2 regions of the Streptomyces sp. NPDC058470 genome follow, and region 1 is predicted to be linked to the other one. Evidence: riboswitches for the same ligand, from Rfam matches in the RefSeq annotation. Region 1 holds a riboswitch; the other holds the start of a gene.
The links. Region 1 has a riboswitch for ZMP and ZTP ahead of ACFWP7_RS11445 (glycine hydroxymethyltransferase). Riboswitches for the same ligand answer to the same signal wherever they lie in the genome.
Positions count from the first base shown of each region.

Region 2: another riboswitch for ZMP and ZTP. It lies ahead of ACFWP7_RS10730 (bifunctional 5,10-methylenetetrahydrofolate dehydrogenase/5,10-methenyltetrahydrofolate cyclohydrolase); the one in region 1 lies ahead of ACFWP7_RS11445 (glycine hydroxymethyltransferase).

Region 1 is NZ_JBHXMF010000012.1:80,564-88,244, reverse strand. It holds gene ACFWP7_RS11450 (hypothetical protein) at 1-298, shown strand, start outside; gene ACFWP7_RS11445 (glycine hydroxymethyltransferase) at 430-1,878, opposite strand; ZMP/ZTP riboswitch at 1,920-2,006, opposite strand; gene rocD (ornithine--oxo-acid transaminase) at 2,136-3,356, shown strand; gene ACFWP7_RS11435 (hypothetical protein) at 3,462-3,878, shown strand; gene ACFWP7_RS11430 (hypothetical protein) at 3,875-4,033, shown strand; gene ACFWP7_RS11425 (hypothetical protein) at 4,115-5,044, shown strand; gene ACFWP7_RS11420 (PLP-dependent aminotransferase family protein) at 5,146-6,546, opposite strand; gene ACFWP7_RS11415 (carboxymuconolactone decarboxylase family protein) at 6,595-7,143, shown strand; gene ACFWP7_RS11410 (hypothetical protein) at 7,156-7,681, opposite strand, start outside.
Region 2 is NZ_JBHXMF010000011.1:86,474-94,154, reverse strand. It holds gene ACFWP7_RS10755 (aldehyde dehydrogenase family protein) at 1-762, opposite strand, end outside; gene ACFWP7_RS10750 (hypothetical protein) at 977-1,270, opposite strand; gene ACFWP7_RS10745 (nuclear transport factor 2 family protein) at 1,442-1,807, shown strand; gene ACFWP7_RS10740 (MarR family winged helix-turn-helix transcriptional regulator) at 1,835-2,398, opposite strand; gene ACFWP7_RS10735 (hypothetical protein) at 2,459-3,331, shown strand; ZMP/ZTP riboswitch at 3,391-3,477, shown strand; gene ACFWP7_RS10730 (bifunctional 5,10-methylenetetrahydrofolate dehydrogenase/5,10-methenyltetrahydrofolate cyclohydrolase) at 3,501-4,403, shown strand; partial or broken gene ACFWP7_RS10725 (glycosyltransferase) at 4,439-4,704, shown strand; gene ACFWP7_RS10720 (carotenoid biosynthesis protein) at 4,791-5,705, opposite strand; gene ACFWP7_RS10715 (TetR/AcrR family transcriptional regulator) at 5,702-6,370, opposite strand; gene ACFWP7_RS10710 (TetR/AcrR family transcriptional regulator) at 6,480-7,133, opposite strand; gene ACFWP7_RS10705 (YncE family protein) at 7,343-7,681, shown strand, end outside.

The DNA.
Region 1 (7,681 bases):
GGTGCGGGCGCTGTTCAAGTCGCTCGGCGTGCTGGGCAAGTCGTCAGGTGCGGGCTCCGGGGCGATCTATCCGGCGCCTTGGGAGACGGAGGACGCCGCATCCCCCGCCTCCGGGCCCGCCGACCAGTCCGTTGTGACGGCCACCGCAACGCCGGGCGACGGTACCGACTGGTGGTGGGCCATACCGGGAGCCGCGGCCGGAGCTGCGATGGTGCTGGTGCTGCGTCCGCTGGTCCCGGTGGCCCGACGGCGGACGAAGCGGGAGCCGGGACCGCGACAGGAGCTAATCGACTTGTGAGTCTCGTGGCGCCCGCGATGTTCACGAACGCCGCGACGCTCGTGACCCTCGCGGGCGCCACGAGACTCGATCAAGCCGTGAAGCCGTGAAGCCGACGAGACCCATAAAGCACGGGCCCCGGCCACGAAGAGTCAGCCGAGGTCGATCTCCGGATAGAGGGGGAAGCCGGTGAGCAGGTCGGTGGCGCGGTGGGAGATCTCGTCGGAGATCTTCGGGTCCAGGACGTGCTGGGCCTTGGACGGCTTGCCCTTGGCGGTGGTGCCGGGCTCGGCGGCGGCGAGGACGCGGTCGATGAGACCTGCGATCTCATCCATTTCCACCGCGCCCAGACCACGCGTGGTCAGCGCGGGCGTGCCGATGCGGATACCGGAGGTGTACCAGGCACCGTTCGGGTCGGCGGGGATGGAGTTGCGGTTGGTGACGATGCCCGAGTCGAGCAGGGCGGTCTCGGCCTGGCGGCCGGTGAGGCCGTAGGAGGAGGCGACGTCGATCAGGTTGAGGTGGTTGTCGGTGCCGCCGGTGACCAGGGTGGCGCCACGGCGCATCAGGCCCTCGGCGAGGGCGCGGGCGTTGTCGACGACGGCCTGGGCGTAGTCGCGGAAGTCGGGGCGGCGGGCCTCGGCGAGCGCGACGGCCTTGGCGGCCATGACATGCGGGAGGGGGCCACCGAGGACCATCGGGCAGCCGCGGTCGACCTGCTCGGCGAGGGTCTCGTCGCACAGCACCATGCCGCCGCGCGGGCCACGCAGTGACTTGTGCGTGGTGGTGGTGACGATCTGGGCATGCGGGATGGGGTCGAAGTCACCGGTGAGGACCTTGCCGGCGACGAGGCCGGCGAAGTGGGCCATGTCGACCATCAGCGTGGCGCCGACCTCGTCCGCGATCTCCCGCATGATGCGGAAGTTCACCAGGCGGGGGTAGGCGGAGTAGCCGGCGACGATGATCAGGGGCTTGAACTCACGGGCGGAGGTGCGCAGTGCCTCGTAGTCGATGAGGCCGGTGGCGGGGTCGGTGCCGTAGGAGCGCTGGTCGAACATCTTGCCGGAGATGTTCGGGCGGAAGCCGTGGGTGAGGTGGCCGCCGGCGTCCAGGGACATGCCGAGCATGCGCTGGTTGCCGAGGTCGCGTCGGAGCTGGGCCCAGTCGGCCTCGGTGAGGTCGTTGACGTTGCGGACGCCCGCCTTGGCGAGCGCGGGGGCTTCGACGCGCTGGGCGAGGACGGCCCAGAAGGCGACGAGGTTGGCGTCGATGCCGGAGTGCGGCTGGGCGTAGGCGTGCTCGGCGCCGAAGAGTTCGCGGGCGTGCTCGGCGGCGAGGGCCTCGACGGTGTCGACGTTGCGACAGCCGGCGTAGAAGCGGCGGCCGACGGTGCCCTCGGCGTACTTGTCGCTGAACCAGTTGCCCATGGCCAGGAGGGTGGCCGGGGAGGCGTAGTTCTCGGAGGCGATCAGCTTGAGCATGTCGCGCTGGTCGGCGACTTCCTGGCTGATCGCGTCGGCGACGCGGGGCTCCACGGCCCGGATCACTTCGAGGGCGCTGCGGAAGGCGGTGGACTCGGTGGAAAGGGGCTGTTGTGACATGGCGGCCTCCGGACGGCGTGGCGTAGGGCATTCACGATTCACGGTTCGGCCCAGGCGCACGGCACTCGGTCTGCGAGCCGCTCCCCGATGGTCGTTCCCATCCCAGCGCGCCAGTCACGGCCCGCCGGTCACCCTACCGGGCACGCCGGATCGCGAGGCTTCCGAGTCCATCATGCGGGCGACGAGAGGGACGATAGGAATGGGCCGGAAGCCGATCCCACTCGCCTTCCCCTGTGCGGTAGGAAACGGAGGATCCCGTGAGCGCTACGGAGACCACGCGGGCGTACATCGCCTCGGCGGACGCGCACTGTGCGCACAACTACCAGCCCCTGCCGGTTGTCGTGGCGACGGCGGACGGGGCTTGGATGACGGATGTCGAGGGGCGCCGCTATCTCGACATGTTGGCCGGATACTCGGCCCTGAATTTCGGCCATGGCAACCGGCGGCTGATCGACGCGGCGAGGGCGCAGCTGGAGCGGGTGACGCTGACGTCACGGGCGTTCTACCACGACCGGTTCGCCGAGTTCTGCGCGCAGCTGGCGGAGCTGTGCGGCATGGAGATGGTGCTGCCGATGAACACGGGAGCGGAGGCGGTGGAGACGGCGGTGAAGACGGCCCGGAAGTGGGGGTACCGAGTCAAGGGTGTCCCGGACGGCAGGGCGAGGATCGTGGTGGCGAGCGACAACTTCCACGGCCGTACGACGACGCTCATCAGCTTCTCCACGGACGTGGAGGCGCGGGCGGACTTCGGGCCGTACACGCCGGGCTTCGATGTCGTGCCGTACGGGGATCTGCCGGCGTTGCGAGCGGCGGTCACTGAGGAGACCGTCGCCGTGCTGCTGGAGCCGATCCAGGGGGAGGCGGGGGTGCTGGTGCCGCCGGAGGGCTACCTCCAGGGGGTGCGCGAGGTGACGCGTGAGCGGAACGTCCTGTTCATCGCGGACGAGATCCAGTCGGGGCTGGGTCGGACGGGCCGGACCTTCGCCTGTGAGCACGAAGGGGTCGTCCCCGATGTGTATGTGCTGGGCAAGGCGCTCGGGGGCGGGGTCGTGCCGGTGTCGGCGGTGGTGTCCTCGGCCGAGGTGCTCGGGGTGTTCCGGCCGGGTGAGCACGGGTCGACGTTCGGGGGGAACCCGCTGGCCTGTGCGGTGGCCCTTGAGGTGATCGCGATGCTGCGGTCGGGCGAGTACCAACGGCGGGCCGCCGAGCTGGGCGATCATCTGCACCACGAGCTGGGGCTGTTGACGGGCACGGGCCAGGTGACGCAGGTGCGCGGGCGCGGGCTGTGGGCGGGTGTCGACATCGCCCCGGCGTACGGAACGGGCCGGGAGATCTCCGAGAAGCTGATGGACCGGGGTGTTCTGGTCAAGGACACCCACGGGGTCACCATCCGGATCGCCCCGCCGCTGGTCATCAGCAAGGAGGACCTGGACTGGGGGCTCGCCCAGCTCGACGCGGTGCTCACGGTCGAGACGTAGGGCTAGGACTGGGCTAGGACTGGGCTAGGACTGGGCTAGGACCTGTCCGGCCAATCGTGCCGCAGACGCGGGGGGTGGCACGCACTCCCCCACTGCCTTAAGGGAGTGGGGGACCCCCAGCCGCGTTGTCGTCACTCGCCGACTCCCCCACTCTCGGCTTCGCTCAAGCGGGGGGACCCCCATCGCGTCGACTCCCGCCTCCGCCTTGCAGCTGCATGCACCACACCTGCCGTCCCTACCGCCCCTACCGCCGAAGCACGCGGCGAGGGCGTCCCGAGTTTCCAGCTGTTCCCCGACACCGCCGAGCAGGCCCGCGCTCTGGGCGGCCGGCACGGCTTCGAGGGCTTCGAGGGCTTCGAGGACTACTGCACCGACCGCGCTCGGCATCCGCGCTCGGCGAAGTTCCTCACCTGGTCAAGCATCGACCGCATGGTGTCCTTCGACGCCTTCCGCTTCGTCGAGCTGATCGTGCCGCGCCCCCTGCTGATGGTCGTGGGACGCCAAGTGGTGACCCCTGGATGAGCGTCGAGGCGTTCCAGAGCGGCCGTGGCCCCAAGGAACTCCACTGGATCGACGGCGCCAGTCATGTCGATCTCCACGACAAGGAGCGACACGTGGGCCCCGCAGTCGCAGAACTGACCGACTTCTTCCGGGCCCACCCGGCCGGTGCCAGATGAGCCCGGGCCCACCCGGCCGAGACCAAGGAGGACGACGGCCACACGCCTCCGCTTCATTACAGTCACTGCGTGCTCTTTGGAATGACCTGTGCCCTTGGTGCGGCCGTCTGCTTCGGTACGGCGACGGTGTTGCAGGCGATGGCCGCGCGGGCGGCGGCAGCCGGCGACGGCGGCTCAGGCAGCGGTGGCTCGGACAGCGGCGGCTCCGGCGGCGGCGGGTCCGGCGGCGGCGGGTCCGGCGGCGGCTCCGGCAGCGGCTCCGGCAGCGGGTCCGGGGTGGATGCCGCGCTGCTCCTGCGGGCGTTGCGGCAGTGGCGGTATCTCGTGGGGCTCGCGCTCGACGGCGCCGGGTTTCTGCTGCAGATCGCGGCGCTGCGATCCCTGCCCATCTACACGGTGGGTGCGGCGCTCGCCGCGAGCCTGGCGGTGACGGCGGTGGTCGCGGCGCGGCTGCTGCGGGTGCGGCTCAGCCGGGTCGAGTGGGGTGCGGTGGGAGTGGTGTGCGCCGGGCTCGCGATGCTGGGGCTGGCGTCGGGGGCCGAGGGGGACCGGGCGGGGTCCGACACGTTGAGGTACGCGATGGTGGGGACCGCGGTGGCCGTGCTGCTGCTGGGGGCGGTGGGCGGGCGGTTGCCCGGGCGGGGGCGGGCGCTTGTGCTGGGGTTGGGGGCCGGGTTGGGGTTCGGGGTGGTCGAGGTGGCGGTGCGGCTGATCGACGAACTCGCCGTCGGATACCTCCTACGCAACCCGGCGACGTACGCGCTTCTCGTCGGCGGAGGTGCGGCGTTTCTGCTTCTCACGTCGGCCTTGCAGCGGGGGTCGGTGACCGTGGCCACCGCCGGGATGGTCGTGGGGGAGACCGTCGGGCCCGCGCTGGTGGGGGTGGTGTGGCTGGGGGATCGTACGCGGGAGGGGTTGGCGTGGCTGGCCGTGCTGGGGTTCGCGGTCGCGGTGGTGGGGGCGTTGGTGCTGGCGCGGTTCGGGGAGGCGCCGGTGGATGGGGGGACGTAGGGGTTTTTCGCCCCCTCCGCCGCTGTCCGTCCCGTACTCGGGGGCTCCGCCCCGGGACCCCGTATCGCGCTGAACGCGCTCGTCCTCAAACGCCGGACGGGCTAGGAGTGGCCCTCCAGCGCACCGCACAGCGCATCCAGCGCCCCCGACCACGCGTGGTCCGGCGGCGTGCCGTAACCCACCACCAGCGCGTCGAGCGGATCGGTGACGGCGTGCGGATGGCGGTAGCGGGACAGGCCGTGCACGGCGAGGCCCTGCCAGGCTGCCGCTCGCAGGACCGACTGCTCGGTGCCGGGCGGGAGTTGGAGGACCGCGTGCAGGCCGGCCGCGATGCCGGTGGCGTGGACCGCGGGGGCGCGGGTGGCCAGGGCGGAGACCAGGGCGTCGCGGCGACGGCGGTAGCGGAGGCGGGCGGCACGGACGTGGCGGTCGTAGGTGCCGGAGGTGATGAACTCGGCGAGGGTCAGTTGGTCGAGCACGCCGGTGGACCAACCGCCGCCGCCCTTCAGTGCCGAGACCTCTCCCGCGAGCGACGACGGCAGGACGAGCCAGCCCAGGCGCAGACCGGGGGCGAGAGACTTGCTGGCGGTGCCCAGGTAGACCACGTGGTCGGGGTCGAGGCCTTGCAGGGCGCCGACCGGCTGGCGGTCGTAGCGGAACTCGCCGTCGTAGTCGTCCTCCAGGATCAGCCCTCCGGTGCGGCGGGCCCAGTCCACGGTCTCTGCCCGGCGGTCGGGGTGGAGCGGGACTCCCATCGGGAACTGGTGCGAGGCGGTCAGCAGCAGGGCCCGTACGCCCGTCAACTCGTCGGTGCGGGTGCCGAGTTCGTCGAGCGGCAGGGGGATGGTGCGCAGGCCCGAGCGGTGCAGCAGGTTCCAGTGCACGTCGAGGCCGTACGACTCCACGGCGAGCGAGCGCAGGCCCCGCCCGTGCAGGACCGCGCCGAGCAGCGTCAGAGCGTCCGCGAAACCGGAGCAGATGACGATGTGGTCCGCGTCGGCCCGTACGCCTCGGGCGCGGGAGAGGTAGCCCGCGAGGGCGGTGCGCAGTTCGGGGCGGCCGCGCGCGTCGCCGTAGCCGAGGGCCTCGTGCGGTGCCGCGGTCAGGGCGCGGCGGGCGGCCCTGAGCCACTCGGCGCGCGGGAAGGAGGCGAGGTCGGGGCTGCCGGGGACCAGGTCGTACGTGGGGTGGCCCGGCTCACGGGTGCGGGGCGCCGATTCCGGCGCCGGTCGCGGAACCGCTCTCTCCGCCACCCGGGTGCCCGAGCCCTGGCGTGCGGTGAGCCAGCCCTCGGCGACGAGCGCGGCGTATGCGTCGGCGACCGTGTTGCGGGCGATGCCCAGGTCGGCGGCGAGCGAGCGGGAGGAGGGGAGGCGGATTCCGGGGGCGAGCCTGCCGCTGCGGACCGCCTCGCGCAGGGCGTCCGTCAGACCTCTGCGGACACCGGGCCCGGTCGGCTCGACATGCAGGTCGACCCCCAAAGTGGCCCATGCTTCTGCCATAGAAATGGACCATACCTCTGGGCTACTCCGCTCGTAGGGTCCATAAGCATGACGACGCACACCCCGACCACGCAGACCCAGACGCCGCGAACCGTGCCGACGGACAACGACAAGACCACGGCGTACGCCCCCGAGCCCACCCCCCGCCTCCCCTGGGCCCAGCTCGCCCCCGACGTATACAAGGCCATGGTCAGGCTCGACGCCGCGTCCCGGCAGGGCGTGGATCCCGTACTTCTGGAGCTCGTGAAGATCCGCGCCTCGCAGCTCAACCACTGCGCGTTCTGTCTCGACATGCACACCAAGGACGCGCTCGCGGCCGGTGAGAGCGTCGAGCGCATCGTGCAGCTCAGCGCGTGGGAGGAGTCACCGCACTTCTACACGGAGAAGGAGCTCGCGGCGATCGAACTGACCGAGGCGGTGACCGTCCTGACGGACGGCTTTGTGCCGGACGCCGTGTACGAGCGGGCCGCCGAGCACTTCGAGGAGAGCGCGCTGGCTCAACTGATCGCCGCGATCACGGTGATCAACGCGTGGAACCGGTTCGGGGTGGCGTGCCGACTCGTTCCGGGTCATTACAGGGCGGGGCAGCACAGGTAGTAGGGCCCCGCGTCAGTCCACGGAGGTGGCGTCGCAGCTTGCGGCCTGCGGGCAGAACCAGGTCAGCGCCGTGGTGAGCAGCTCCAGTTCGTCGGCGCGGCCGTCCGCGTCGGGGCCGTAGGCGGCGATGGCGTAGATGAAGCCGTCGGAGGCGACGAAACGCTCGTCGTAGACGTGCCAGGTGCCGATGTCGGGCTCGCCCCTGAGGGAGTCGGCCGTGTACTCCAGGCGTGAACCCGTGAAGGTGCCGTCGTCGAGGGTCTGCAGGGCAAGCCGGCGGAAGCCGGCCGCCTTGGGCGTCTCGTCGGAGAGGTAGAGGTCGAACGACGCGGCCGGGGAGCCCTCCGCCACCTGATACACCTGCAGGCGGTGTTCTTCGTCCGCGCTGCGGTAGTTGACCACGTCGATGCCGTACGACGATGCCACCGTGGAGCGGGTCCAGCCGTCCGGGTAGGCGATCCGGAAGCCTTCGGGGTCCTCGTACGACTGGTAGCCGATGGGGAGTCCGGGGGCGGAGGCGGACGGGGACGCGGTCTCG
Region 2 (7,681 bases), on a different contig from region 1:
CAACTCCAGTACGGCGGGCTTGAGATGCGAGGCGGCGTGCGCGCCGATGATCCGGCCGACTCCGGTGGAGCCGGTGAAGTTGACGGCGCGGACCCGCGGGTCGGCTATGAGTACCTCGGCGATCTCGGCCGCGTCCTCACGGGCGTTGGTGACCACGTTCAGCACACCGTCCGGCAGCCCGGCCTCGCGCAGCACGTCGGCGACGAGCAGCGCGCACGCGATCGGCGCGTCCTCGCTGGGCTTCACGACGACGGTGTTGCCCGCGGCGAGAGGAGCCGCGACGGCCCGTACGCCGAGGATGACGGGCGCGTTCCAGGGCGCGAAGGCGGCGACGACACCCAGCGGTTCGCGGATCGCGAGGCCCAGCGCGCCCGCCTCCTGGGCGCTGAGCACCTCACCGCGCGGAGCAGTGATCGCGGCGGCCGCCTCGCGCAGGATGTTCGCGGCGAGACCCACGTTGAAGTACGCCCACGGGCGGGTGCCGCCCGCCTCGTGCGCCATCAGCTCGGCCACTTCCTCCCCCTTGGCGTCGAGGAGGTCGGCGGCCTTCAGGAAGATCGCCCGGCGTGCGAAGGGTGCGAGCGCGGCCCAGTCGGCGAAGGCCGCGTCGGCGGCGTCCACGGCACGGGCGACGTCCTCGGGACCGGCCGCGGCGACGGTCGCGTACACCTCGCCGGTGTAGGGGTTGATGTCCTCGGCGGTGCGGCCGGAGGCGGCCGGCACGTCCTTGCCGCCGATGAACAGTTCACGGGTGATGGCCATGGCGGGTTCCTCCGGTACGTAGCGACAGCGGTACGCAGTTGTCAACAACATCAGTAGAGAGCTCACAGCGGCAACACTTGTTCGCCATGTGAATCCTACTTCACCAACCTACTAGGTAGGATGCTCGGACTGGACCCCGTGAAAGTCAAGGCAGACGCGTCTGCCCCCGGCACCTAGGGTGCCGGGGGCAGAGGAAGCTGTCGAGGCCCGAGGACTACGGCTCAATGGCGGGGAGGACCCCGGTGACGGGCGCGACCAGGTCTGTCACTTGGTGCAACTCGTCGAGGCCGCTGTTCAGACGGTTGAGCCCGGCCAACTGGGTGGAGACCCTCGGGAGCGCGGCCTGGTACTCCGCGGGAATTTCGCTCACAGCGAGCTTGTCGAGCTCGGCGATGGGGTTCAGCGGCTTCGGCGCCTCGGAGACGGCGGCGTTCGCCATCGGCGCGGCAAGGCCCGTGACACCGACGGCGAGACCAACGGCGGCGACAATACGTCGTGTTGAGATCATGCTTTCAGCAACGGCTCCGGGCCCCGGCAGACACGGCCGTTCCGCTCCGCTCACCCGTGAGGCTCACAGTCCCTGCAGGGCTTGCCGCGCGCCCCAGGACGGAGGAGTCTCGAAGAAGAGGCCCTTCGCGGCCCGCTCCTCGCTGGGCCGCGGCCTTGCTAGGAGGTCATCATGGGTACCGCGGCAGACCCCGCCTTCGACACCGAAGCGCTACGCCGGGGCATAGAAGGACGGAGCGCGGCAGATCTGCTGTCGCTCTACGCGGACGACGCGGAGGTCCGTGTCGTCGACCACAACACCCAGCCCAGCCATCCGATGGTCAAACACGGTCGCGGCGAGATCGCCGACATGCTCAACGACGTCTACAGCCGGGACATGACCCACAAGCTGGAGCGGTGCGTCGTCCAGGGCGATCAGGTCGCCTTCACCGAGTCCTGTCAGTACCCGGACGGCGTGAAGGTGCTGGCCAGCTCGATGATGTCGCTGCGCGACGGCAAGATCGTCGAACACACGCTGCTGCAGGCATGGGACGAGTAGGAAGGACCTGGTGGCCGAAGGTCCGGATCAATTCGCAGCTGACCTGGACCTTCTCGGCGAGTGCGGGGATGGGCCGGTCGCGTTCGCGCCGGACTCGGCTGCCACCACCAGTTTCCGCAGCAGGTCTGCGAGTGTCCGCTTCTCTTCTGCGGTCAGCACTCCGAGGAGCGCGTTCTCACCCTCGCCCTCCGTCGCCACGTGCTGCTCGAACGCGTCATATCCGGCCTCGCTGAGCCTCACCTGTACACGGCGGCGGTCGGCTGCCTCGTTCGTGCGGGTGATCAGCCCCGCGTCCTCCATCGGGCCGAGACGTGCCGACAGTGCGCCGCGGGTCAGACCCAGCAAATCGGCGAGCTGCGACGGGCTCGCCGCGTAAGGCGGGCCGAGCCTGCGCAACATCAGCAGCACCTTGAACTGCCAGTGTCGAAGCCCGTCCGAGTCCAGGGTGTCCCGGCGGACCTGGACCGTGTGCCGGGCCAGGATCGCGAGCCGGACGAAGATCGCCTCGGTGACCGGGTCCATCCAGGCGAGCTCCTTCGACCAGACCGCAACGTGCCGGTCGACCGAATCCGCCGCCGAAGGGTCCGCCATACGTGCCTCCCCAAAAGTAGTTTTCTTGTGGATAGTTTTTCGTATTACTACGTTCCTCGCATGACGAACACCGCAAGCACAGTCCGTACGGCCGTGGCCGTGTCGCTCGACCACCTCCTGGCTGCTGTCCGCGAGTTGAGGATCGGCGGCCGCTGGGAACGGGCGTCGGTGCTGCTGGACGCGGCCGAGGTCACCGATCCGTCGGCCCGTGCCCGGCTCGCCGTGGCCGCCGCCGAAGTCTCGCTGGAGAGCGACTGGTTCGGTGGGACCAGCCTGGCGCGCGCTCGGCTCGACGCCGCCGAGAAGGCCTTCGCAGGGGCGCACCGCCACGATCGCTGGGACCTGGACTGCCTCTGGCTCCGCCACGACTACCTCGGTCTTGTCCATATCGACGGCTCGTTCCGGCCCGGACCCGACGGCAAGGACCCGAAGGCCCTCGCTGCTCTCCGCTCACGCGCCGAGAACCTGCGTGAGCGGGCTCCGGACGATGTACGCCGAGGCTGGGCCGAGATGTACCTGGGTCTCATCGCCGACAATCTCTTCGCCGAGCGCGACCTCGCTCCTGGCCACTACGAAACCGCCCTGCGCACGGCCGACTCCGCTGAGCCGGCCGACCCCCTGCTCGCCCGCGAGGCGCTGCGGCACCTCGGCGATCACGACCACGACCACGGCGACCACGCACGGGCCTTGGAGCGCTGGAGCCGAGCCACCGAGCTCGGCGCACGGGCCGGAGCCGTCCCCGGAACCCTCTCGCAGCAGATGCTCCTGGCGGTCCTGGCCCGCGACGCGGGCGACGAGGCCGGAGCCGCCGCGCTGGCCCGTGAGGTCGCCCGCTGGGCCAAAGCCATCGGCGCCGCGGACACCGAGGCGCAGGCCAACGGGTTCCTGGCCGGAGTCGACCCGACGGCTCCGCCCGCGGAGAGCGGCAGCTGACCGTTCGGGCCGCGAGCGGAAACACCCGCGCCGACCGGAAATCCCACGGGTTAGGCTGGTCGGCGGGCCGTGACTGGCGCTGAGGTGGAGTACCACCGGGGAGCGGTCTGACGAACGGGTCTTTGCCGCGCGCCTGGGCGATTGTGTCAGTGACGCTCAGGAGTGGCTCATGTCCCAGGCCCAGCTCATGGACGGCGCCGGTCTCGCGCGCCGCATCGTGGAGGAGACCGCGCAGCGCGCGGCCGACCTCAAGGACCGCACGGGTGCGTCGCCGTGTCTGGCGACGGTACTGGTCGGCGAGGATCCCGCCTCCGTCACGTACGTCCGGATGAAGCAGAACCGCAGCCGGAGGGCCGGTATCGAGTCACGGCACGTCGCCCTGCCCGCCGGAACCACGACGGCGGAACTGGTCGACACGCTGGCCACGCTGTCCGACGACCCCACCGTGCACGGCATCCTGCTCCAGCACCCCGTCGGTCCGCACATCGACGAGCGTGCCGCGTTCGAGGCCATCGCGCCGGAGAAGGACGTCGACGGGGTGACGCTGAGTTCGTACTCGGCGATGAGCTTCGGGCTGCCCGGCTTCGTGTCCTGCACTCCCGGCGGCATCATGCGGCTCCTCGACGCGTACGACGTGGACCCGGCCGGCAGACGCGCCGTCGTCGTGGGCCGCAGCGCGATCCTCGGCAAGCCCGTCGGCATGCTGCTGCTGTGCCGCGACGCGACGGTGACGTACTGCCACTCGCGTACGACCGAGCTGTCCTCGGTCGTACGCGAGGCGGACATCGTGGTGGCCGCCGTGGGGCGGCCGCGGCTGATCCGTGGCGAGGACATCAAGCCGGGAGCCGTCGTCGTCGACGCGGGCTACAACCCCGGGAACGTCGGAGACGTCGACTTCGACACCGCCCGCGACCGGGCCTCGCTGATCACGCCGGTGCCGGGTGGCGTCGGCCCCATGACGATCGCGGTCCTGCTGGAGCAGACCGTCACGGCAGCGGAACGACTTCGCCGGCCGCCGCGGCGGGCGGCTGGATCCCCGTCGGCGAGCCAACTCGCGACCGCGCCGCAGTAACTCCCGCCATACTGGCCGCCGTGCGAGTGGCGATCATGACCGAGGGGTCCCGAGGCGGTGTGCGCCGTACACCGGTCTCGGGCTCGGCCCGGCGCGTGCCGGGCACGAGGTCACCCTGGTGACGCACGGGTGTTTCGAGCGGCTTGCGGCTGGTTCGGGTCCGGGGTTCCACGCGCTGCCGGTGGATCCCCGGGCGGAGCTGGAATCCGAGCGGGGGCAGCGGCTGCATCGCAGCACCACCGGGGCCGGAAGGCTGGTCCGGGTCGTCGAGTTGGCGCGGGCGCTCGTCGGGCAGCCGACGACGAACTGACCGAGGCCGCCCATGCCGGCGTGAACCGGCCTGCGGACCGACGGCCGCGGCCTGCCGCCATTCCCCCCCCAGGGGACCTAGGCGGACAGGCGTTCCGGGTTCGGCTCCGTCCGCTCGACCGTGCTGTCCTGCGGGGCCGACGTCGCAGTCGTGGTCCGCCGCTGGGCGATACGCAGCAGAGCAAGGAGGGCGATGAAGCACATGCCGTAGACGGTGAGCAGGACCGATGACTCGTAGATGTCGGCGGTGCTCCAGGTCACGCCGGCAGCGTCGGTGACGGTGGTGTGCCTGCCGGTGACGAACTCCGTGAAGAACGAGATCGTCGTCGCCGCGTAGAGGAGTACGCCCTGCAGGTCACTGGCCGTGGTCGACTCCGGCTGTGCGGTCGGCAGTGGACCGCGGCTGCGCACGTAGAGGGCGAAGACCTGCATGAACAGGTAGACGGTGAAGGTCCACCCGAGGAAGTTGCCCAGCGGGACTCCGAAGAACCCGCCGCCGTTCTCCCACACCCAGTGGCCCTCGATCGTCGAGAACGAGGGGTCCATGGCAAGGTCCCAGGCGGTCATGGCGAACGCGGCGACGACGGGGGTTCCGATGCTGGTCAGCCAGGTCGAGTTGCGGCGCACGTCGTCGAGCAGCACCGTGGCGACGATCCAGGCGAGGTACCCGGTGGCCAGGTAGGACGGGCCGATGAACCACGGCACCTGGAAGATCTTGCCGTCGCCGGTGTAGTGGTAGTGGCCGAACGGGAAGCCGGTCTGGATGCTGAGGTTCTCCAGGGCGTTACTGATGACGAGTCCGCCGACGACGAAGACCCCGATGGCGCGCCCGCCGTAGCGCTGCGCCCCGTGCAGGAACACGAAGCCGACCTCTACCACGATCACCAGCATCGTCAGGCCGTGCACGAAGGCCGCCAGGATCTGACCGAGGAGAACAACGGCCGTGAGGCACCACACGGTGGTGTTCTTGTTGGAGCGTTGGACTGCGGTCATCGGGGAACTCCGGCTTCTGTCGGGCTGTTGCAGGTGAGCAGGCCGTTGAGGACCAGCGTGCTCATCAAGGTGTGATCATCGGCGTCGTCGCTCCGGCCGAACATCCGCGCCAGCGGTCCCTGGCTGTACATGGCCATCGGCTTGGTGACGGCGAAGTGGAACAGGTACCAGGGGATGTCCCGCAGCGTCCCCTCCCGCACGAGCCGGTCGAAGGCCGGTCGGCCCATGTCGTTGAGCGGGCTCATCAGCGCGTAGAGGTGGGCCAGGCGCGGTGAGTCGCGGCCGGCTTCGTAGTCGATGACACGCGAGAGGTGGGGGCGGCGGGCGGCGGCCTGGTGGAAGGCCCGTACGCCGACGATCAGCAGGGAGAGGTCGTCGACGGGCTGCTCCTCGGCGACGGCCGCCATAACCTCGTCGGTCGTGTCGCGGACGGCGGATTCCATGACCGCCCGCCAGAAGACTTCCTTGGATCCGTACCGGTCGTGGATGAAGGTGTGCCCCATGCCGAGGCGCTCGTTGAGCTGCCGTACGGACACCGCCTCGTAGCCCAGTTCCGCGAACGCCTCAAGGCCGCGCTGATGGATCTCCACGAGGTCTGGCAGTGGCGCGTCGGCCGGCGGTCTGCCCGGCCCCCGCTGTGTCTGTGCGTTCCGTCCGGCTGCCATGGAACCTCCTGAGCTCGGCGGGCACCCTCCACACTAATCAGGCAGCTGCCGGATTAACAACTCGGTGCGGCCCGAACCGGAGGATCAGCCTCCGGCCCACGCCGTTACTTCACCCGCTCCTCCCCGTCGGCCGCAAGATCCCCAGCAACTGCCGGACAAGCTCTTCGACCACCTCGTCGAGGGTCGCGTCCAGCCACCCGGCATTCCAGTCATGGAGCAGCCCGTTCACGCTGCCGATGAACGCCGTGGCGGCGATCCGGTAGTCGCGCCGCGCCGCCTCCCCGCGTGCGACAGCGACGGCAGCCTCGGCACAGATGAAGCCCACCCAGCGGGCACGGCGGGCGAGCCGCTGTTCCTCCAGTCGCGGGCTCACGCCGATGATCTCGACGAAGGTGAGGCGGATCCGGCGCGGATCGCTCGTCACGTTCGTGGCGTAGGCACGGAAGATCGCGGTGGCCCGCTCGGGAAGCGGCAGGTCCCGGGCGTCGGCGAGTGCGGCCAGGGCGGACTCCTCGGCCCAGTCATTGACCTGAAGGTGCAGGGCGGCAAGGACGTCTTCGAGAGTGCGGAACTCCTCGTAGAACTGGCGGGTCGACAGGCCTGCCGCCTCACTCAGAGCGGCTACGGTCGTGGCCCGGAAACCCGGGGTGTCGCCGAACAACTGGAGCGCGGCGTCCAGGAACCGGCCGCGACGCTCGGCCCGCCGCTCCTCGGCGGTCCGGCCCCCGTACCGGCCGGTCGGCTGTTTGAGCCTGCCCGCCACACGTCCCCCCTCCGGCCGTCCGATGAACCGTTCGTGCTCCGACGATTTTGTCGTGTACGGACCCTTGTGGAGAGGGCCGTCCTCTCCTTACTTTCCAGTAAGTCAATCTGAACGCGGGCGTGTTCAGAATCTCCCTTGTCATGCCCCCTGTCGCGCCTTGCCATGGGCAAGTTCTCACCCGCACTCCCCACCGACGACAAGGAGCCACCATGTCCGACCTCAGCCCCAGACGCCTTTGTTCCATCGCCGCCGTCCTCGCCCTCACTCTCGGCGCCACGGCGACAGCGGCGACCGCGCAGAGTTCCGCCGCCGAGCTGCGCGAGGTGATGTTCGTGGGCAACAACTGGGACGGCACTGCCGACGTCATCAAGTCCACCGGTGACTTCGCGAAGATCGGCCGGATCAACGTCATACCGGACAAGGAGGCCCGGCTGGCCGAGATCAACGCCGATCCGATCAAGTGGATCTACTTCATGGCCATCCGCAGCGGCGTCGGCGAGGGCCACGACCAGTTCGTCGACGACATGTACTCCACACCCGACGGCAAG